One region of the Enterobacter pseudoroggenkampii genome, then DNA from elsewhere that is predicted to be linked to it. Evidence: predicted binding sites of a transcription regulator. Region 1 holds the regulator's gene; each other region holds the start of a gene.

Region 1 (7,770 bases):
GCCGGTAGCGAAGCGGATGGTCAGGATGTGAACGTGAGCGGTGCTCAGGATCAGGACGTTTCAGGTCTGGCGCGTCAGTACATCGCCGCTGTTGGCGGTTCTGACAACCTGACTGGTATCGACGCCTGTATCACCCGTCTGCGTCTGAACGTGAAAGATTCTTCCCTGGTGAACGAAGCGCTGGCCAAACGTCTGGGTGCTTCCGGTGTTATCCGCCTGAACAAAACCAGCGTGCAGATTATCGTTGGCTTCGTGGCAGAGAAAATTGCTAACGCCATGAAAACCACCGGTCCGGTAGCCGCAGCAGAAGCTTCTGCCGCACCTGCCGCCGCGCCAGCGGCTGCAAAACCGCAGGCAGTACCTAACGCCAAAACGGTAGCCGCGCTGGTTTCACCGGTAACCGGTGAAGTCGTTGCGATTGAGCAAGTGCCTGACGAAGCCTTCGCCAGCAAAGCGGTCGGTGACGGTGTGGCGGTGAAACCAACGGAAAAAACCGTTGTGTCTCCGGCGGCTGGTACCATCGTGAAAATCTTCAACACCAACCACGCGTTCTGCCTCGAAACCGAAAATGGTGCGGAGATCGTTGTCCATATGGGTATCGATACCGTTGCGCTGAACGGTCAGGGCTTTACTCGCCTGGTGGAAGAGGGCGCTGAAGTGGTGGCAGGGCAGCCGATTCTGGAAATGGATCTGGACTTCCTGAACGCCAACGCGCGCTCCATGATAAGCCCGGTGGTTTGCAGCAACATTGACGACTTCAGCGGTCTGGTCATCCAGGCGAAAGGTCAGGTTGTTGCGGGTCAAACACCGCTATATGAGATTAAAGGCAAGTAATCGCTCCTGAGTAGAGTCATGCCTTAAGCGGCGGGGGATATCCTCCGCCGCTTTTTTTTGCAGCAAATGCCCCCATTATTTTCTTCAGAGACGTTTTAAGGGTTGTCACTACGTCCGGCTTATAAGATCATACGCCGTTATACGTTGTTTACGCTTTGAGGAATCCACGATGAGTGAGGCAGAAGCCCGCCCGAGTAACTTTATTCGTCAGATCATCGATGAAGATCTGGCCAGTGGTAAGCACACCACAATCCATACCCGTTTCCCGCCGGAGCCGAACGGCTACCTGCACATCGGGCATGCAAAATCTATCTGCCTGAACTTTGGCATTGCCCAGGACTACCAGGGCCAGTGCAACCTGCGTTTCGATGACACCAACCCAGTAAAAGAAGACATCGAATACGTTGAGTCCATTAAGAACGACGTGCAGTGGCTGGGCTTCAACTGGTCTGGCGACATCTGCTACTCCTCTGACTATTTCGATCAGCTGTACGCCTATGCGGTAGAGCTTATCAACAAAGGTCTGGCGTATGTCGACGAGCTGTCTGCTGACGAAATCCGCGAATACCGCGGTACGCTGACCGCGCCGGGCAAAAACAGCCCGTTCCGCGATCGCAGCGTGGAAGAGAACCTGGCGCTGTTTGAAAAAATGCGTGCCGGCGGCTTCGAAGAAGGCAAAGCGTGCCTGCGTGCCAAAATCGACATGGCGTCTCCGTTCATCGTGATGCGCGATCCGGTGCTGTACCGCATCAAGTTCGCAGAACACCACCAGACCGGTAACAAGTGGTGCATCTACCCGATGTACGACTTTACCCACTGCATCAGCGATGCGCTGGAAGGCATCACTCACTCGCTGTGTACGCTGGAGTTCCAGGATAACCGTCGTCTGTACGACTGGGTGCTGGATAACATCACCATTCCTGTGCACCCGCGCCAGTACGAGTTCTCTCGTCTGAATCTGGAATACACCGTGATGTCCAAGCGTAAGCTGAACCTGCTGGTGACCGACAAGCACGTTGAGGGCTGGGATGACCCGCGTATGCCGACCATCTCCGGTCTGCGCCGTCGTGGTTACACCGCGGCGTCAATCCGTGAATTCTGCAAGCGTATCGGCGTGACCAAGCAGGATAACACCATTGAGATGGCTTCCCTGGAATCCTGCATTCGTGAAGATCTCAACGAAAACGCCCCGCGCGCGATGGCGGTTATCGACCCGGTGAAACTGGTCATCGAAAACTATCCGCAGGGTGAAAGCGAGCTGGTCTCCATGCCTAACCATCCGAACAAACCGGAAATGGGAAGCCGTGACGTGCCGTTCAGCGGCGAGATCTGGATTGACCGCGCTGACTTCCGCGAAGAAGCCAACAAGCAGTACAAGCGTCTGGTGCTGGGTAAAGAAGTGCGTCTGCGTAATGCTTACGTCATCAAAGCCGAGCGCGTTGAAAAAGATGCGGAAGGGAATATCACCACCATCTTCTGTTCTTATGACGCTGAAACGCTGAGCAAAGATCCTGCTGACGGCCGTAAAGTGAAGGGCGTTATCCACTGGGTGAGCGCATCCCACGCGCTGCCGGTAGAAATTCGTCTGTACGATCGTCTGTTCAGCGTGCCTAACCCGGGTGCGGCGGAAGACTTCCTGGCGACCATCAACCCGGAATCGCTGGTGATCAAGCAGGGTTATGCGGAACCTTCTCTGAAAGCCGCTGAAGCGGGCAAAGCGTTCCAGTTCGAACGTGAAGGTTACTTCTGCCTGGACAGTCGTTACAGCACCGCGGAAAAACCAGTATTTAACCGTACTGTAGGTCTGCGTGATACCTGGACGAAGATCGGCGAATAATATTGCTGCTCTGGTCAATGAGAGACAAACGCCGCACTGTGCGGCGTTTTTTTATATAACGATCAGGGTATTAAGCCAGGGCCTAAAGAGGTGTCATGAAAATATCAGGTCAATGAGGTGCTACTTATTTTTTAAAAAAAAGTTTGTGCCATTGCGAAAATCAAAAATGTTACATAAAAGGAAAGAGATACCACGTCTACCCACTGAAATACCTGATAATTCCCCATCATTCCTCGCCTTCCCGTAAATGTTACAAAGCACTACCAATTATGTGCACTTCGTCATAATCCTGACTTTTGTCCGCTAAAAAGCATTGATAATTCGCGTCGCGAAAAATAACCTAAAGACGGTAGTTAATTCGAGGGTATTTAAAACTACCCCTGACCATTTGGTCTTTTTTATTTACGCCGTTTCAGGCGTTTTAATTCGTCAAAGAGGAATAATCTATGCGTACGTTCAGTGGCAAACGTAGTGCGCTGGCGCTGGCTATTGCCGGTGTGACAGCAATGTCGGGACTTGTGATTGCGCCAGAGGCAAAAGCAGCGGGTTTCATCGAAGATTCTACCCTCACGGGCGGTATTTATTACTGGCAGCGTGAGCGTGACCGTAAAGACGTCACTGAAGATAAATACAAAACCAACCTTTCTCACTCCACCTGGAACGCCAACCTGGACTTCCAGTCAGGCTATGCCGCGGATATGTTCGGTCTGGATATTGCTGCGTTTACCGCGATTGAAATGGCGGAAAACGGCGACAGCGGCCACCCGAACGAAATCGCCTTCTCCTCCAGCAACAAAGCCTATGATGAAGACTGGTCCGGGGATAAGAGCGGTATAAGCCTTTACAAAGCCGCGGCGAAATTTAAATACGGTCCGGTATGGGCGCGCGGCGGTTATATTCAGCCAACTGGCCAGACTCTGTTAGCGCCACACTGGAGCTTTATGCCGGGTACCTATCAGGGTGCGGAAGCGGGGGCTAACTTTGACTACGGTGATGCGGGTGCGTTGAGCTTCTCCTATATGTGGACCAACGAGTACAAAGCGCCTTGGCACATCGAGATGGACAAGTTCTACCAGAACGATAAAAAAACCAAAGTCGATTACCTGCACTCGCTGGGCGCGAAATACGACTTCAAAAACGATCTGGTGCTTGAAGCGGCATTTGGTCAGGCACAAGGCTATATCGATCAGTACTTTGCCAAGGCCAGCTATAAGTTTGATGTCGCGGGTAGCCCGCTGAGTACCAGCTACCAGTTCTACGGTACGCGCGATAAAGTCAGTAACGGTGGGGTCAATGACATTTATGACGGCACCGCGTGGCTGCAGGCACTCACCTTCGGCTACAAGGTTGGTCAGGTTGATTTGCGTCTGGAAGGCACATGGGTGAAGGCGGAAGGGCAGCAGGGCTACTTCCTGCAGCGTATGACTCCGACCTACGCCTCCTCCAACGGCCGTCTTGATATCTGGTGGGATAACCGCTCAGACTTCAACGCCGACGGCGAGAAAGCGGTCTTCTTCGGTGCAATGTACGACCTGAAAAACTGGAACCTGCCTGGCTGGGCGGTGGGCGCTTCTTACGCTTACGCCTGGGACGCAAAACCTGCCGATATGGCAACACCGGACGCATACTACGATCCCAACTATCGCCTGAAAGAGTCTTCCTACAGCCTGGATGCAATCTATACCCTGCAGGATGGCCGCGCGAAAGGCACGATGTTCAAACTGCACTTCACCCAGTATGACAACCACTCCGATATCCCGAGCTATGCGGGCGGTTACGGCAACATCTTCCAGGATGAACGTGACGTGAAATTCATGGTTATCGCCCCATTCACCATCTTCTGATAAACGCACTGGCGGGCTGAGTCCCGCCGGTATGGAGACTGTATATGATGAAAAAAATCGTAGTCGTCGCGTTGCTGGCATCAGGGCTGGTGGCGTGTGCGCAGACTCAGGCACCAAAAGAGGACTCCCGCCTGAAGGAGGCATATAGCGCCTGCATTAATACTGCGGAAGGTTCGCCGGAAAAAATTGAAGCCTGTCAGAGCGTGCTAAACGTGCTGAAGAAAGAGAAAGCGCATGAGCAGTTCGCGACGCAGGAAAATGTCCGCGTAATGGATTACCAGGCCTGTATCCAGGCGCGTAAAACCGGTAACGATCAGGAAGTGGCGAAGCGTTGCGACCAGATTTGGAAAGAAATTCGAAGCAATAACAGTAAGTAACTCGCTGTTATCATGCCCGGTGGCGCTGCGCCACCGGGCATTTTTTTAGGCAAAAAAAAGCCAACCTTACGGCTGGCTCAGAGTATGAACACTTGTTTATTTCGCGTCGTGCGCGTGGTCGTCTTCGCGGCAATCGCCTTCAGCACAATGACCGTAAAGGTACAGGCTGTGGTTGGTCAGGCGGATGCCATGACGCGCGGCGATTTCACGCTGGCGTGATTCGATGGAATCATCGCTGAATTCAATGACCTTGCCGCAATCGAGGCAGATCAGGTGATCGTGGTGCTGCTGCTGGGTCAGTTCGAAAACAGATTTACCGCCTTCGAAATTATGACGGGTAACAATGCCCGCGTCATCAAACTGGTTCAGCACGCGATAGACGGTAGCCAGCCCAATCTCTTCACCCATGTCGATAAGACGTTTATAAAGGTCTTCCGCACTGACATGGTGATTGTCTGGACCCTGAAGCACTTCAAGGATTTTTAACCGAGGAAGCGTAACTTTCAGGCCAGCCTTCTTTAATGCGGTATTGTTGTCAGTCATGCGGAATCTGTCCTGTTGCTAAACGATTCACTTCTGTAGGAAGTGACAGAAAATGCACCTGGGATAATGCGTCTCATTATAGAACTGCCATGGCTAAATGAAAACTGCAAGTCTCAGGCAAAATATGCTTATAAAAATGGGGTATCACCAACAAACTTGCTCAATGGAAAACCACATTTTATCAGGGAGACATTGTACAGGTCTGGGCGAAAAAGTTAAAAGATTGTAGCGATTAATTTAATCGGTTTGACCTGGGGCATGGGCGCAACCGCAGTTGCGCCGCGAAATAATCAGGCGTTCAGAATATCGTCCAGGTGCAGTTCTTCACGGATCTGCTTCACCCACTTCTCAACACGCTCGGCGGTCAGTTCTGGCTGACGGTCTTCGTCGATGGCCAGACCCACGAAGTGATCGTCATCGGCCAGGCCTTTAGACGCTTCGAAGTGGTAACCGGCGGTCGGCCAGTGGCCTACAATAACCGCGCCATTCGGCTCAATGATGTCGCGGATGGTGCCCAGCGCGTCACAGAAGTATTCGGCGTAGTCTTCCTGATCGCCACAGCCAAACAGGGCGACCAGCTTACCGTTGAAGTCGACTTCTTCCAGCGTCGGGAAGAAATCATCCCAGTCGCACTGGGCTTCACCGTAGTACCAGGTTGGGATACCCAGCAGCAAAATGTCATAGCCTTCCAGATCTTCTTTGCTGCTCTTGGCGATGTCATGCACATCAGCAACGTCTTTACCGAGCTGTTTTTGAATGTTTTTTGCGATATTTTCGGTATTGCCGGTATCACTGCCAAAGAAAATGCCGATGATTGCCATGAGTAAAATAACCTCTTGAAACTTAATAGTATGGTGGCGCAATTCGGCCACGGATAAGGGCAATAATAGCAGAACTGGCAACCCTGCGGAAACAGCTATCGCGCAGGACTGCACTCTGTGCTACATGAAAAGGGCGATAAAGGGGATTTTCAGACTTATGCCTGGCCGCGTAACGTTTCAAGCTGAGCGATCAACATCTCTTCAATGAGTTCACTGCGGCTGATATTTCGCGCGTCGGCCAGCTCGTTCAGCGCATCGACGGCGTCGGCGTTAAGCTTCAGTTCGACACGCTTAAGCCCACGATTTTTATCGCGTTTAAGCTGGTTGCGTTTATTGATACGCAGCTGTTCATCGCGCGAAAGCGGATTCGTCTTGGGTCGTCCCGGGCGACGCTCATTCGCGAACAGATCTAGTGTCGTACGGTCCGTTTGTTCTTTGGCCATGATTCTGAGACTTCGGGGGAAACACGCCGCCCTGCTAATGCCCGGGCGATAAGCGCGCCATCATACATCACCAAAAACGGCACGCCAACGACTGGACGCCTGCAGCCTTCCAGTCGCTCTCTTTTTAATCAATTTGCAGTATCAGCAAGATAGCGGCGAATGGCGCGCAGCACGGCGTCAGGTTTTTCCGCATGCACCCAGTGCCCGGCACCGGCAATAACGTGGGCGCGAGCCTGCGGGAACTGGGCCAGCAGCGTGTCGCGGTACGCGTCGGTTACGTAAGGTGAGTTTCCGCCGCGAATAAAGAGGGTAGGGTGCGGCCAGGCGGGGACGGTTTTCCAGCCCACGATGTTGTTGTACTGGTCCCAGAGCACCGGCACGTTAAAACGCCATTGCCCGTCAACAAACGACTTCAGCAGGAACTGCACGACGCCTTCTTCATCAAGATGCTCACGCATGACGGCAGCCGCCTGTTGGCGTGTCGCGACACCCGCTTCTGTGACCGCATTAATGGCGGCAAAAATCTCGTCGTGACGACGGACGTCATAATCCACGGGCGCGACGTCAATTACCACCAGGCCGCTAATACGGTCCGGGGCCAGTGCCGTCAGGGCCATCACCGCTTTACCACCCATTGAATGCCCGATCAGCGTTACCTTCTGCAGGCTATGTGCGTCCAGCGTATCCAGCAGATCCTGCGCCATCGCCGCGTAGGTCATCTCGTCGGAACGCCCGGAAAGACCGTGATTGCGCATATCGACCTGTAAAATATCGTGGTCGGTAACCAGATCGCGTGCCAGCACGCCCAGGTTATCCAGGCTGCCAAAAAGCCCGTGAACCAGTACGATGGGAGAATTATTGTTCGGCGATTGTGCAGTTTGCGCTCGGGTATTCAATTTCATGGCAAAGTTCTTTTTTTACGTATGTCAGGTTAGGGTATCATGTTGACCATTCTGCCGCCCGGCTGCAAGGTTCCAGTTTAATCTGACTTTTGCCGCCAACCTGGTTTGACGCTATCCGCTGTTGGGATTTGACCTTATAATCCCAATGACTTGTATTCAGATAAGATAT
Region 2 (7,770 bases), on a different contig from region 1:
TCGAAAAACCCGGCCAGTCCGGCTTACGGCCAATATACCGATGCCAGCGGTAAAGGCTACGGCGCAGCGACGCCTGGCCGCACCGTGACGGTACCGAAAACGGCAATGGCGCCGAAACCTGCGACGACCAGCACCATTACCCGCGGCGGGTTTGGTGAATCGGTGGCGAAGCAGACCAGCATGCAGCGCAGCGCGACAGGCACCTCCTCTACTCGCTCAATGGGCGGCTGATCATGGAACGAGTCAGTATCACCGAGCGCCCGGACTGGCGCGAAAAAGCCACCGAGTACGGTTTTAACTTCCACACCATGTACGGCGAGCCGTACTGGTGTGAAGACGCTTACTACAAGCTCACGCTGGCCCAGGTTGAGAAGCTGGAAGAGGTGACGGCAGAGCTGCATCAGATGTGCCTGAAGGTCGTGGAAAAGGTCATCGACAGCGACGAGCTGATGGCAAAGTTCCGCATTCCGAAGCACACCTGGAGCTTTGTCCGCCAGTCGTGGAAAACAAATCAGCCTTCGCTTTACTCTCGCCTGGATCTGGCGTGGGACGGCAAAGGTGAACCGAAGCTTCTGGAAAACAACGCCGATACCCCAACTTCCCTGTACGAAGCGGCGTTCTTCCAGTGGATCTGGCTGGAAGACCAGGCCAATGCCGGAAACCTGCCGGAAGGCAGCGACCAGTTCAACAGCCTGCAGGAGAAGCTGATCGAGCGCTTCGCCGAGCTACGCGAGCAGTTTGGCTTCAACCTGCTGCATCTCGCCTGCTGCCGCGACACGGAAGAAGACCGTGGCACGGTTCAGTATCTGCAGGACTGCGCTGCCGAAGCGGAAGTGGCGACCGAGTTCCTCTATATCGAGGATATCGGACTGGGTGAAAAAGGTCAGTTTACGGATACGCAGGATCAGGTGATCAGCAACCTGTTCAAGCTCTACCCGTGGGAGTACATGCTCCGCGAGATGTTCTCCACCAAGCTGGAAGATGCTGGCGTGCGCTGGCTGGAACCGGCCTGGAAGAGCATTATCTCTAACAAAGCCCTGCTGCCGATGCTCTGGGAGATGTTCCCGAATCACCCGAACCTGCTGCCGGCGTATTTTGCGGAAGATGATTACCCGCAGATGGAGAAATACGTCGTTAAGCCGATCTTCTCCCGCGAAGGCGCGAACGTGTCGATTATCGAAAACGGTAAGACGCTGGAAGCGGTTGAAGGGCCGTACGGCGAAGAAGGGATGATCGTCCAGGAGTTCTATCCACTGCCGAAATTTGGCGACAGCTATACGCTGATTGGCAGCTGGCTCATCAACGATCTGCCAGCCGGAATTGGCATTCGCGAAGATCGCGCGCTGATCACGCAGGATCTGTCGCGGTTCTATCCGCATATTTTTGTGGAGTAAGACTGCGGCCTGATGCCCTCACCCCAGCCCTCTCCCACAGGGAGAGGGTGCACACACTAAAAACGGCAACCTGAAGTTGCCGTTTTGCTTTTATTTCCCCACCTGCACCGACAGCATACTCAGACTCCCCATCTCAATACCGTCAACCGGGATCGTAACCGGCTCCTGACCATCCCACGCGCCAAGCACGTACAGCAGCGGCAGGAAGTGTTCCGGCGTCGGGTTAGAAAGCGAACCGCCCTCATGATCCAGATAGTTCACCAGCGGATGCTCCTCAGCCGGCCCCTGCCACGTCAGGTTTGCTTTAACGTAGTCGTTAAAAGCGGTCGCCCACGGGTAAGGCGTATTCTCACCGTGCCAGCGCGCCGTGCGCAGGTTGTGCACCACGTTGCCGCTTGCCACCAGCATGATGCCTTCATCACGAAGCGTTGCCAGCTTGCGGCCCATCTCCAGATGCCAGGCGGCCGGTTTGGTGCTGTCGATGCTCAGCTGCACCATCGGGATATCCGCATCAGGATACATTTTAATCAGCACGCCCCAGGAGCCATGGTCAAAACCCCAGGCTTCTTTATCCAGCGTTACAGGAACAGGCGCCAGCAGATCCACCAGCCTTTGTGCCAGCTCAGGCGAGCCGGGGGCTGGATAATGCGTGTCATACAGCGCCTGCGGGAAGCCGCCAAAATCATGAATGGTTTTTGGCGCTTCCATGGCAGTCACGCCCGTTCCACGGGTGAACCAGTGCGCGGATACCACCACAATCGCTTTTGGACGCGGCAACGTCTCGCCCAGGCTACGCCATACGCGGGTATAGACGTTGTCTTCCAGAACGTTCATAGGGCTGCCGTGACCTAAAAACAGGGCTGGCATACGGGAAGAAGTCATGGTGATATCCTTACAGAAGGTGTCAATTTAATGGTGCTACATTACGCGCAATCCGGCAAAGATGAACGCAGATAAGCGTGAAGATCATCATCAGGAAATTTGAATGTAAGGAATGTGTAAAGCCGGGGTTCGCCCCTCGCTTTGCCAGAAATGAATCATTTATATTAATGAGAATCATTATCACAAGGAGTTATGCATGTCAGTCCCCTTGATCCTGACCATACTCGCGGGCGCTGCGACCTTTATCGGTGCGATCCTCGGCGTACTTGGTCAAAAGCCCTCTAACCGCGTACTGGCCTTCTCGCTGGGCTTTGCTGCCGGGATCATGCTGCTCATCTCCCTGATGGAGATGCTGCCTGCCGCGCTGGGCACAGAAGGCATGTCTCCGCTGCTGGGTTACGGCATGTTTGTTTTTGGCCTGCTGGGGTACTTTGCCCTCGACCGGATGCTGCCGCACGCGCATCCGCAGGATTTAATGCAGAAAAACGTAACGCCCATGCCGCGGAATATTAAGCGAACGGCGGTTCTGCTGACGCTGGGCATCAGCCTGCATAATTTCCCGGAAGGGGTCGCCACCTACGTGACGGCCAGCAGCAATCTGGAAATGGGCTTTGGCATCGCACTGGCGGTGGCCTTACACAATATTCCTGAAGGACTGGCCGTCGCCGGACCGGTCTATGCCGCCACGGGCTCGAAACGCACCGCAGTGTTCTGGGCAGGTATTTCCGGGATGGCCGAAATCCTTGGCGGCGTGCTGGCCTGGCTGATCCTTGGTAGCCTGGTCTCTCCGGTAGTGATGGCGGCGATTATGGCAGCGGTAGCCGGGATCATGGTTGCACTTTCGGTGGATGAACTGATGCCGCTGGCGAAGGAGATAGATCCTAACAACAACCCCAGCTATGGCGTGCTGTGCGGAATGTCGGTGATGGGATTAAGCCTGGTTCTGCTGCAGACCGCAGGAATCGGGTAAAAAAACGCCGGGATATCCCGGCGTTTTTATTATCAGCTGGCTTTGCGCTCGTGCGCCTGGCGATACTCCACCAGATCTTCAATCGTTACCACCGGCATGTTGTGCAGACGCGCAAAGGTGATGCACTCCGGCGCGCGCGCCATAGTGCCGTCATCGTTGGTCAGTTCACACAGCACACCCGCAGGTTTGAAGCCCGCCAGCGTCACCAGGTCGATGGTCGCTTCGGTGTGACCGCCGCGGGTCAGGACGCCGCCCGCCTGCGCGCGCAGTGGGAAGACGTGGCCTGGACGATGCAGATCGGATGGCTTCGCACCGTCAGCAATCGCGGCACGTACGGTGGTCAGGCGGTCAGCCGCAGACACACCGGTGGTCACGCCATGCGCCGCTTCAATAGTCACGGTAAAACCGGTACCAAAGGCGCTGGTGTTGTTTTCGACCATCATCGGCAGCTCGAGCTGCTTACGACGATCTTCGGTAATACACAGGCATACGATGCCGCTGCCGTGACGGATGGTCAGCGCCATCTGTTCAACGGTCATGTTTTCGGCGGCGAAAATCATGTCGCCTTCGTTTTCACGGTTTTCATCGTCAAGCACCATCACACCGCGGCCTTCGCGCAGTGCATCCAGTGCATGTTCAACACGTTGAGTTGAAGTGCCAAAAGAGGAAAGTAGCGTCTGATTCATGGTAAAAAAACCTCATTAACATTATGGTTACCAGAATCAGGGCAGTCTTAGGAGCGCCGTATAAGCGGCAAAAAGATAACGTGAGCGGGCCCATGCCCGACTGGATCGTTACTCTCTCCCATCCGGACTCTAACCGTCGGCTCCGGAATTACACCGGATCTGCTGACCTTTGAGTTTTCACCCAAAGCGCTCGCGGGCTTTCAGCGTCACGCTGATTTACCGCCGGTGGGGAATTTCGCCCCGCCCTGAGAATAAGCGAGATAACTATAACGCTATTGATTATCCTGGGCAATGCATAAGCATCAAACAATTTTGTTTACCCCGGGCATGACGCGCTACAATGGACACTAACACCTTTCCATCAAGGGAAACGACAATGATTAACCCGAAGAAAATTGAGCAAATTGCGCGTCAGGTTCATGAATCCATGCCGAAAGGCATTCGTGAATTTGGTGATGACGTTGAGAAGAAAATCCGCCAGACGCTGCAGGCGCAGTTGGTTCGCCTTGATCTAGTCAGCCGCGAAGAGTTTGACGTGCAGACCCAGGTTCTGCTGCGCACCCGCGAGAAGCTGGCGCTGCTGGAACAGCGTCTGACCGAGCTGGAAAACCGCAATGCGCCGGAAGAAGTGAAACCGGCACCGGCTATTCCGCCGGTGGATAACCAGGAGTAAGTGCGGCCTGATGCCCTCACCCCAGCCCTCTCCCACAGGGAGAGGGTGAAAAAATAAACGGGCCAGCTGGCCCGTTTTTTTTACTGACTGTCTTTCTGGATCTTCCTGATGATGTTGGTGGTGGAACACCCGTCCTCAAAGTTGAGCACCATCACCTCGCCGCCGTTGGCCCAGACCTCTTCGCTGCCCGCGATTTGCTCCGGCTTGTAATCCCCGCCTTTTACCAGCAGATCCGGCAGAATACCGGCAATCAGGCGCTGCGGTGTGTCTTCTTCAAACGACACCACCCAGTCCACGGCTTCCAGCGCGCCGAGCACGATCATCCGCTGCTCAAGCGGGTTCACCGGACGCGTTTCACCCTTCAGGCGTTTCGTCGACGCATCGCTGTTGACCGCCACAATCAGGCGATCGCCCAGCTTGCGCGCATTCGCCAGATAGGAGACGTGGCCCGCGTGCAGGATGTCAAACACGCCGTTGGTCATCACCACTTTCTCACCGCGCTTGCGCGCGGCGGCGACGGCCACTTTAAGCTCGTCTTCGGTCATAACGCCAAAACCGGTGTCCGCACGGCCGCGCACCGCGTTTTCCAGCTCGATTGGGGAAACGGTTGAGGTACCGAGCTTACCAACGACCACACCCGCCGCGGCGTTAGCGAAGTAGCACGCCTCTTCCAGAGAGTTTCCTGCGGCCAGCGTCGCCGCCAGCACGCCGATCACCGTATCACCGGCACCGGTCACATCGTACACTTCCTGCGCCTGGGTTGGCATATGCAGCGGTGCCTTGCCCGGCTGCAACAGCGTCATCCCCTGCTCGGAGCGGGTCACCAGCAGCGCGGATAGCTCAAAGTCAGCAATGATCTTCATGCCGCGCTCAACCAGTTCTTCCTCAGTTTTGCACTTGCCCGCCACCGCCTCAAACTCGGAGAGGTTTGGCGTCAGCAGCGTCGCGCCGCGATAGCGCTCAAAGTCGGTGCCTTTCGGGTCGATCAGCACCGGCACGCTGGCTTTACGCGCCAGCTGGATCATCGTCTGCACGCTCGCCAGCGCGCCTTTCGCGTAGTCGGACAGCACCAGCGCGCCGATATTGCCCAGCGCCTGGTTAATGCGCTCGTGCAGCGGCTCGGGATCAACGCCTTCGAACCCTTCTTCAAAGTCGAGGCGGATCAGCTGCTGGTTGCGAGACAGCACGCGCAGCTTGGTGATGGTTGGGTGGGTCGGAACCGAAACGAAGTCGCACTTCACGTTCACGTCCGCCAGCGACTTGCTCAGCGCGCGCGCCGCATCGTCGATACCGGTCAGGCCAACCAGACGCGAGTGCGCGCCCAGAGAGGCAATGTTCATCGCCACGTTTGCCGCGCCGCCGGGACGCTCTTCAATGGTGTCGACCTTTACCACCGGTACCGGTGCTTCCGGAGAGATGCGGCTGGTCGGCCCATACCAGTAGCGATCCAGCATCACATCCCCAACAACCATTACTCCAGCACGTTCAAACTCTGGCAGTGTTACTTTCATTCCTGACTCCAGAAAGATTCACAATTTGCGCGCGATAATATCACACTTGATTTGTTACGCACGGTTCCACCAGCCACTTCTGCCAGCTGGCCGTTACCTGAGCGCGTTCAGCAGTGAAACAGTCCAGCGCCACGTGCCCCGGTTCCTCCTGCAGCGCCAGGTGATGAAGCTCGTCGCGCAGCGTCGTGTAGGCGCGGGTTAAGGCCTGCGCCTCCTGTTCGTCCATGATGTCGTTTTGCGCCAGCAGTTCCAGAATGCGCACGTTATCAGACCAGCGGGTCAGCTTCGGCTTGTCGTGGGCGTGGAGCAGCACCAGATACTGGGTAATGAACTCAATATCGGTGATCCCGCCCTCGTCGGCTTTGATATCAAAACGATCGCGGTGTTTATTGCCGAGATGCGCGCGCATTTTCTCGCGCATCTCGCGCACTTCGGTCTGCAGCGTACTGCCCTCGCGTGAGGTGGTCATGACGTCCTTACGGATGGCATCGAACTGCGTTTTGAGCTGCGGATCGCCATACACCACGCGGGCGCGCACCAGCGCCTGATGCTCCCACGTCCAGGCTTCATTCTTCTGGTAATCGGCGAAGGATTCCGTTGAGGTCACCAGCATGCCCGCCGCGCCGGACGGACGCAGGCGCGCATCGACTTCATACAAAATGCCCGACGAGGTGCGGGTGCTGAACAGGTGCATGATGCGCTGCGCCAGGCGCAGGTAGAACTGACGCCCGTCAATCTCGCGCTCGCCGTCGGTCATCACGTCAACCGGGCAGTCGTGCAGGAAGATTAAATCCAGATCGGAGCTGTATCCCAGCTCCCAGCCGCCGAGCTTGCCGTAACCGACCACGGCAAACCCTCGCCCCTCACGGTCAGCAAGGTGCTTCGGCTGGCCGTAGCGGGCCACCATCTGCACCCACGCCTGCTGCACTACCGCGTCGATGATCGCCTCCGCGAGCCAGGTTAAGTGATCGCTCACTTTCATCACCGGCAGCGTTCCGGCGATATCCGCAGCCGCCACGCGCAGCATCTGCGCCTGCTTAAACTGGCGCAGCGCCTCCAGCTGCTGCTCTTCGTCTTCTTCCGGCACGCGCAGCAGATACTGACGCAGCTCGTCCCGGTAGGCATCCGTCGCCGTGGGTTGATACAGGGTGTTCGGGTCGAGCAGTTCATCCAGCAGCAGCGGATAGCGCGCCAGCTTGTTGGCCACCATCGGCGAGGCGGCGCAGAGCGTAATCAGATGCTTCAGCGCCCCCGGAAACTCGCTCAGAAGCTCAAGGTACGTGGTACGCGTGATGATCCCACTCAGCAACGGCATCATGCGCGACAGCGGCACCGGCGCATCCGCCCGCGAGCAGACCTCGCTCAGCAGGTGCGGCATCAGGTGATCCAGCACCTGACGGCCGCGCGGGCCGATGGCGCGTTTGTTCAGCTCAAGACGGAAATCGGCGATTAGCGCCACCACGCGATGCCGGGCATCGTCACTCAGGTGCGCCAGCACGGGGGTCGTGTCATCTTCCTGGAGCGCATCCTGCCACAGCTCGCGCCAGTGCTCGGAAAGCGCATCGTCCTGCGATTCGCTTTCGTCATCACCGATCAGTTCGTTAAAGATGCGGCGCACGCCTGCCATATGGGCATCGAGCCGTTCGGTCAGCGT
Region 3 (7,770 bases), on a different contig from region 1:
CCGGAGAGACAGCCGTCCGCGTCTTCCTGAATCCGCACGGCTTTCCCCATGGCTTCCAGTCTTTCCAGCATGGCATCGATCATCGGCTGCGGCGTATGCAGGCTGAGGCTCAACTGTTTCGCCTCCATCCGCCCCTGTAGCGCCAGCAGGTCACGAACCTGAATCAACGATGCCATGTGGTGTACTCCTTAGTGGCAGTCGCCCGCCGGGCTGCTGCAGCAGGTCGCGGCGGTTTTACGGTTTGCCAGCAGGTCGATATCGACGCGGCTGCGTGCCCGCCGCAGCAGACCGAGCACTACCACGTTAAACAGCACAACCGCGAGAATGCAGACCAGGCTGTAGCGCGGATGCTGACTGAAGTTAACGGTTTGATAAAAGAGCGTCGACAGCGAGTACGCAATATTTAACCCCCACAGGATGGAGAAGCCCATCCAGCCGCGGCTGGACTCGCGGGCAATCGCCCCCATCACCGAGATGCACGGAATGTAGAGCAGAACGAAGATAAGGTAGCTGTAGGCCGCGGACGCGCTGCCAAATTTCTCGCCCATCACGCCCATGGCACCCGTCGCCATTTCGCCGTCGCCTTTGCTGGCCTCAATCGGGTTCGCCAGCACGCTCAGGCTGAAGGTGTCCTTCAGGCTCTGCCAGGTTTCCTCTACGGCACCCAGCAGCTCATGACCGAGATGAAACTCTGCTGGATTAAATTCCTGTTCCTGAATGTTCTCAGCGGTGTAAAGCGTGTTCAGGGTGCCGACAACCACCTCTTTCGCCATCGCACCGGTGAACAGCCCGACGGTTGCCTGCCAGTTATCCTCATGCACGCCAATCGGTTTGAAGACCGGCGTGATGACGCGGCTGACGGAAGCGAGGGCAGAGTCGTTGATGTTATCTGCCGCCTGCCCGCTGAGGGTGAAGCTGTTCAGCGCGCTCAGGAAAATGCTGACAATGACAATTACCTTACCGGCGCGCAGCACAAAGCCTTTCAGGCGCTGCCAGGTCTGGATCGCCAGGCTTTTCAGATGCGGCACGTGGTACACCGGCAGCTCCATCACAAACGGTGACGCTTCACCGCGCATGATGGTGTGCTTCAGCATCAGACCGGTGAGGATCGCCATCACGATGCCCAGCACATACAGCGAGAAGACCGCCAGCGCGCCCTGCTGGCCAAAGAAGGCTGCCGCAAAGACCGCAAAGATCGCCAGCCGGGCACCGCAGGACATAAACGGCGCCATCATGATGGTCATCAGACGTTCACGCGGCGCATCCAGGGTGCGTGCGCCCATCACCGACGGCACGTTACAGCCGAAGCCGACAATCAGCGGGACGAAGGATTTACCCGGCAGGCCCAGCGCCTGCATCAGACGATCCATCACGAACGCGGCGCGCGCCATGTAGCCGGAATCTTCCAGGAACGAGAGGAACAGATACATCATGCCGATCTGCGGCACCAGCGGCAGAACGGTGTTGATACCGCCGCCGATCCCCTGCGCGAGGAAGATGGTGAGCCATTCCGGGAAGTGCAGGGTGTAACCCACCCACTGGATCCCGTGGACGAAGACCGCGACGGAACCGGCGTCAAAAATCGGCTGCAGTGCGCCACCGATGTTAATGGCAAGCAGGAACATCACGTACATCACCAGCAGGAAGATCGGCAAACCTAGGAAGCGGTTAAGCACAACCTTATCCACCGCCGCCGTAAAGCGGCTAGGTTCCGCCGTCAGCGCGTTACTGACAACGTCGCAAATCGAGGCGATGGCCTGGTAACGGGCGTCGGCAATGTGCAGCGCCGGGTCGTCCAGCTCGTCGCTAAGCCGGGCCACCGTCACGTCCAGCTTATCGGCCGCATGCCCGGCGTAAGCGCGGCTGTAGATATCCCCTTCCAGCATCTGCAGTCCAAGCCACAGGCGCTGTTTCGCAGGCATGCTGTTGTCCATCTTCTGCGCCAGCAAATTGGCTTCGCGCAGGAGAGGCTGCGCGTAATGCACCAGCTCAATGTCGCGATTACCCGCGTGACGGTCGATGGCCAGCTTCAGCGCGTCAATACCGCGCGCGCGCGTCGAGACCAGCGGAACCACCGGGCAACCCAGGCGCGCGGAGAGGGCATCGACGTCGATGCGCAGCTTTTGTTTCTCCGCAATGTCGAGCATGTTGAGCGCCACGATGCAGGGGATCCCCAGCTCCAGCAGCTGCAGCGTCAGATAAAGGTTACGCTCGAGATTGGAGGCGTCGACCACGTTGATCAGCAGGTCCGCGTCACCGCCAAGAATATAGTGGCAGGCAATCTGCTCATCGAGCGAGGTTTGCGACGAAATGGTGGTTAAGGAGTAGGTGCCGGGAAGGTCGACCAGCGTTACCTGGTTGTCCGTTGTCGTGAACTGGCCCTCTTTACGCTCAACCGTCACGCCCGCCCAGTTGCCCACGCGCTGGCGGGCTCCAGTCAGCTGGTTAAAAAGCGTAGTCTTGCCGGAATTAGGATTGCCAATTAAGCCAATAGTTAACTTTTTCATTTTTTTAGACTCACTGAAACCGCTGGCTTGTTATCGGGATAAGGCTTCGACTTCTATTAACGCGAGGTCTTTCTTACGCAGCACCAGATTCACGCGGCGGGTTTCGATATGAACCGGGTCACCTAGCGGCGCCACGCGTACGACCTGAAAGGACGAGCCGGGCAGCATGCCCAGCGACAGCAGCTTTTGCCGATAGGCCGGGCTAATTTCGCGGGTAAAACCGGTAATCTTCCATGCACTGTCTGGAGTGAATTGCATAACGCCTGATTCCACGAAAGGTTAAATTATCTACTATGGGATGATAATGAGAATAGTTTTTATCAGCAATATTTAAACTGTGACGGAATGTTGTTTGCGATATTAATTTACGGCCTTTTTGACCTTGCTCAATATTTGCTGAAATGCCTGGAAAACGAAAAGGGGAGTATTTGTTAACAGGGTGATAATTAGTGGTTTAAATATGGATGTGCAATCGGTTTCATATATTACGGCACGATATTATTATTCCCTCTCCCCTGTGGGGAGAGGGTTAGGGTGAGGGTTTAGCGTTTCTTACCCATCGCTGCCGCCAGCGCATCCATCATCGCGCTGTTGCCTGCAGGCTGGGCATCACGTCCGCGCGGTTTTGCCGCTTTCGCGGCCGGACGCTGCTGCTCGCGGCCACCGCCGTTTCCGCCACGGCGCGCGTTGGTGTCACCCGGCTGCTCGTCCAGACGCATGGTCAGGGCGATACGCTTGCGCTGCAGGTCCACTTCCAGCACTTTGACCTTCACGATGTCGCCCGCTTTGACCACGGTGTGCGGGTCTTCAACGAACTTGTCGGCAAGGGAGGAGATATGGACCAGACCGTCCTGATGCACGCCGATATCCACAAACGCGCCAAAGTTGGTGACGTTGGTCACTGCGCCTTCCAGCACCATGCCGGGCAGCAGGTCGTTCATGGTTTCCACGCCGTCAGCAAAGGTCGCCGTTTTGAACTCAGGACGCGGATCGCGGCCCGGCTTTTCCAGCTCTTTGATAATGTCGGTAACGGTTGGGACACCAAATTTGTCATCGGTGAAATCAACGGCTTTCAGATTGCGCAGAGCGCTGCTGTCGCCCATGAGATCTTTCAGCGCCTGCTGGGTGGCGGCCAGAATACGCTCCACCACAGGGTACGCTTCCGGGTGAACGGTGGAGGCATCGAGCGGGTTATCGCCGTGGTTGATGCGGAGGAAGCCCGCGCACTGCTCAAAGGCTTTTGGCCCCAGACGGCTCACCTTCAGCAGCTGCTGACGGTTCTGGAACTGGCCGTTCTCGTCACGCCAGGCGACGATGTTCTGCGCCATCATGCGGGTTAAGCCCGCCACGCGGGTCAGCAGCGGAACGGAGGCGGTGTTCAGGTCAACGCCGACGGCGTTAACGCAGTCTTCCACGACAGCATCCAGCTTGCGCGCCAGCTGCGTCTGGCTCACGTCGTGCTGATACTGGCCCACGCCGATGGATTTCGGGTCGATCTTCACCAGCTCCGCCAGCGGATCCTGCAGGCGGCGAGCGATAGAGACCGCACCGCGCAGGGAAACGTCCAGGTCCGGGAACTCCTGTGCCGCCAGCTCGGATGCGGAATAGACGGATGCCCCCGCTTCGCTGACGATCACTTTCTGCGCCGTCACTTTCGGGAACTGCTTCTGCACGTCGAGGTAGAAACGCTCGGTCTCACGTGAGGCCGTACCGTTGCCGATGGCAACCAGCTCTACGTTGTATTTTTCGCACAGCGCCGCCACTACCACGGCCGCTTTCGCTGCCTGGCCAGTGTGCGGATAAATGGTATCGGTAGCCACCAGCTTGCCGGTGCCGTCAACCACAGCGACTTTTACACCGGTGCGCAGACCCGGATCGAGACCCATGGTGGCGCGCAGGCCAGCAGGGGCGGCCATCAGCAGGTCGTGCAGGTTACGGGCGAAGACGTTAATCGCTTCATCTTCGGCACGCTCGCGCACGGTGCCCATCAGCTCGGTTTCGAGGTGCATCAGCACCTTGATGCGCCAGGTCCAGCTCACCACGCCTTTGCGCCAACTGTCCGCCGGGGCGTTGTTCAGGCGCAGGCCAAGATGGTCGATGATAATCTGCTCGCAGTGGCTCTCTTTCGGCGGCTCGTCAAACTGCGGGTCGGCGTTCAGGGAGAGCTGCAGCACGCCTTCGTTGCGGCCGCGGAACATCGCCAGCGCGCGGTGGGAAGGGGCGGTAGAGATCGGTTCGTGGTGATCGAAGTAGTCGCGGAATTTCGCGCCTTCTTCCTCTTTACCCGCGACGACGGTAGAGACGATGTGGGCATTCTTCCACAGGTAATCACGCACTTTGGCGAGCAGGGCGGCGTCTTCGGCGAAGCGCTCCATCAGAATATAGCGCGCGCCGTCGAGGGCGGCCTTGGTATCCGCTACGCCTTTGTCGGCGTCGATGAATTTCGCCGCTTCGGTATCCGGATCGTGGGACGGTTCGTTCCACAGCAGGTCGGCCAGCGGCTCAAGACCCGCTTCAATCGCAATCTGTCCGCGCGTGCGGCGCTTCGGCTTGTACGGCAGATAGAGGTCTTCGAGTTCGGTTTTGCTCAGGGTGCCATTGATGGCGCTTTCCAGTTCGCTGGTCAGCTTGCCCTGTTCGCCGATGGACTTGAGGATCGCCTGACGACGTTCTTCCAGTTCGCGCAGATAACCGAGACGGGTTTCCAGGTTACGCAGCTGCGTGTCATCCAGACCGCCGGTGACTTCCTTACGATAGCGCGCAATAAATGGCACGGTGTTCCCTTCATCAAGCAGGCGAACGGCAGCTTCTACCTGTTCGGCTCTGGCCTGAATATCACCCGCAATAATGCGGCAGAGCGAATCTTTCATCATGGCTTTATCATCTTGTGGGTCAAAAATCAGGGGATAGTTATACGGGCTGACACGGCAAAATGCCAGCCGGGGAGGGCGCTCTCGGACTATTTTACGTAGACGATCTCATTGACGTACCAGCTGGCTTCGCCGGCTGGGGTCTGCACGACGGCCAGATCGCCCACTTCCTTTTTCAACAGCGCGCGAGCCATCGGCGAGTCGATGGAGATGTAATCCTTACGACCAAAAATTTCATCGTAGCCGACAATGCGAAAGCGCAGGGTGTCACCGTCGTCGTTTTCAATCTCCACCCACGCGCCGAAGAACACTTTGCCCTCCTGCTGCGGGGAGTAATCGACAATTTTGAGATTCTCGAGGCACTTCGTCAGATAGCGAACCCGGCGGTCAATTTCGCGCAGCCGCTTTTTGTTGTACTGGTAGTCAGCGTTTTCGCTGCGATCGCCCAGGCTCGCGGCCCAGGTCACTTTTTTGGTCACCTCAGGACGCTCTTCGCGCCAGAGGTAATCCATCTCTTTTTTGAGCTTCTCATACCCTTCGCGGGTGATCAGGGGCGTTTTCATGGTAAAGCCTTTGCTGCCGGTTTTCTGTCTTGCGCACAATACGTACCACACAGTGTAACAGACAGGATTAATAATGATTTATGTGATGAAATGAGCAGATAAGCTGCTGTTAAATATGCTTTGTAACAATTTCGACTAGAATTTATACCAGAATTAGCTGGTCGAATACGTGCACTTTTTTAGAATACGCTGTTACAAAGACTATCCGAACCTTTGGGAGTACACACAATGCAAGAGAACTACAAAATTCTGGTCGTGGATGACGACATGCGCCTGCGTGCGCTGCTGGAACGTTATCTGACCGAGCAGGGCTTCCAGGTTCGTAGCGTCGCGAACGCTGAGCAGATGGACCGTCTGCTGACCCGTGAATCTTTCCATCTGATGGTTCTCGACCTGATGCTGCCTGGCGAAGACGGGCTTTCTATCTGCCGCCGTCTGCGCAGCCAGAGCAACCCGATGCCGATCATCATGGTGACGGCGAAGGGAGAAGAAGTTGACCGTATCGTGGGCCTCGAAATCGGCGCCGACGACTATATTCCAAAACCGTTTAACCCGCGTGAACTGCTGGCGCGTATTCGCGCCGTGCTGCGTCGTCAGGCGAACGAACTGCCTGGCGCGCCGTCGCAGGAAGAAGCCGTCATCGCCTTCGGCAAGTTCAAGCTGAACCTCGGTACGCGCGAGATGTTCCGTGAAGACGAGCCAATGCCGCTCACCAGCGGCGAGTTTGCGGTCCTGAAAGCGCTGGTCAGCCACCCGCGTGAACCGCTTTCCCGTGACAAGCTGATGAACCTGGCGCGCGGTCGCGAATACTCCGCAATGGAACGCTCTATTGACGTGCAGATCTCCCGCCTGCGCCGCATGGTGGAAGAAGATCCGGCGCATCCTCGTTATATTCAGACCGTATGGGGTCTGGGCTACGTGTTCGTCCCGGACGGCTCTAAAGCATGAGGCGAATGCGCTTCTCGCCGCGTAGCTCGTTTGCCCGCACCCTGTTACTGATCGTCACCCTGCTGTTCGTCAGCCTGGTGACGACCTATCTGGTGGTGCTGAACTTTGCGATCCTGCCGAGCCTCCAGCAGTTTAATAAGGTCCTGGCCTACGAAGTCCGTATGCTGATGACCGATAAACTGCAGCTGGAGGACGGCACGCAGCTCGTCGTTCCCCCGGCGTTTCGCCGTGAAATCTACCGTGAACTGGGTATTTCGCTCTACTCGAATGAAGCGGCGGAAGATGCGGGCCTGCGCTGGGCGCAGCACTATGAATTCCTCAGCCAGCAGATGGCGCAGCAGCTGGGCGGCCCGACGGAAGTGCGCGTTGAGGTCAACAAGAGCTCGCCCGTCGTCTGGCTGAAAACCTGGCTGTCACCCAATATCTGGGTGCGCGTCCCGCTGACCGAAATCCATCAGGGCGACTTCTCGCCGCTGTTCCGCTACACCCTGGCGATTATGCTGCTGGCGATAGGCGGCGCGTGGCTATTTATCCGTATACAGAACCGACCGCTGGTCGACCTGGAGCACGCTGCGCTGCAGGTCGGTAAAGGGATTATTCCTCCTCCGCTACGCGAGTATGGAGCCTCGGAAGTCCGCTCGGTGACGCGCGCGTTTAACCATATGGCGGCAGGCGTGAAGCAGCTGGCGGATGACCGTACGCTGCTGATGGCGGGCGTCAGCCATGATCTGCGCACCCCCCTGACGCGTATCCGTCTGGCGACGGAAATGATGGGAGAAGAGGACGGTTATCTTGCCGAGTCCATCAACAAGGATATCGAAGAGTGCAACGCCATCATCGAGCAGTTCATCGACTACCTGCGCACCGGTCAGGAGATGCCGA

The links. Region 1 encodes Fur, which represses iron uptake genes when iron is present. Its sites were predicted from a motif close to ATAATAATGAGAACNACTATCAA; they were not measured.
Region 2: a site for Fur is predicted at 2,438-2,460, ahead of zupT (zinc transporter ZupT). Genes of this name have one in related genera too.
Region 3: a site for Fur is predicted at 2,806-2,828, ahead of feoA (ferrous iron transporter A). Genes of this name have one in related genera too.

Annotation. Positions count from the first base shown of each region.
Region 1 is NZ_JAPMLV010000001.1:406,915-414,684, forward strand. It holds gene nagE (N-acetylglucosamine-specific PTS transporter subunit IIBC) at 1-834, shown strand, start outside; gene glnS (glutamine--tRNA ligase) at 1,004-2,671, shown strand; gene chiP (chitoporin ChiP) at 3,118-4,515, shown strand; gene chiQ (ChiQ/YbfN family lipoprotein) at 4,563-4,892, shown strand; gene fur (ferric iron uptake transcriptional regulator) at 4,989-5,435, opposite strand; gene fldA (flavodoxin FldA) at 5,726-6,256, opposite strand; gene ybfE (LexA regulated protein) at 6,412-6,699, opposite strand; gene ybfF (esterase) at 6,828-7,601, opposite strand.
Region 2 is NZ_JAPMLV010000005.1:191,964-199,733, forward strand. It holds gene OTG14_RS19240 (DUF1190 family protein) at 1-231, shown strand, start outside; gene OTG14_RS19245 (glutathionylspermidine synthase family protein) at 234-1,394, shown strand; gene ygiD (4,5-DOPA-extradiol-dioxygenase) at 1,485-2,276, opposite strand; gene zupT (zinc transporter ZupT) at 2,473-3,246, shown strand; gene ribB (3,4-dihydroxy-2-butanone-4-phosphate synthase) at 3,279-3,932, opposite strand; FMN riboswitch at 4,039-4,189, opposite strand; gene ubiK (ubiquinone biosynthesis accessory factor UbiK) at 4,309-4,605, shown strand; gene hldE (bifunctional D-glycero-beta-D-manno-heptose-7-phosphate kinase/D-glycero-beta-D-manno-heptose 1-phosphate adenylyltransferase HldE) at 4,686-6,116, opposite strand; gene glnE (bifunctional [glutamate--ammonia ligase]-adenylyl-L-tyrosine phosphorylase/[glutamate--ammonia-ligase] adenylyltransferase) at 6,157-7,770, opposite strand, start outside.
Region 3 is NZ_JAPMLV010000007.1:97,600-105,369, forward strand. It holds gene feoC ([Fe-S]-dependent transcriptional repressor FeoC) at 1-176, opposite strand, end outside; gene feoB (Fe(2+) transporter permease subunit FeoB) at 189-2,507, opposite strand; gene feoA (ferrous iron transporter A) at 2,538-2,765, opposite strand; gene OTG14_RS20975 (Tex family protein) at 3,050-5,380, opposite strand; gene greB (transcription elongation factor GreB) at 5,467-5,940, opposite strand; gene ompR (osmolarity response regulator transcription factor OmpR) at 6,169-6,888, shown strand; gene envZ (two-component system sensor histidine kinase EnvZ) at 6,885-7,770, shown strand, end outside.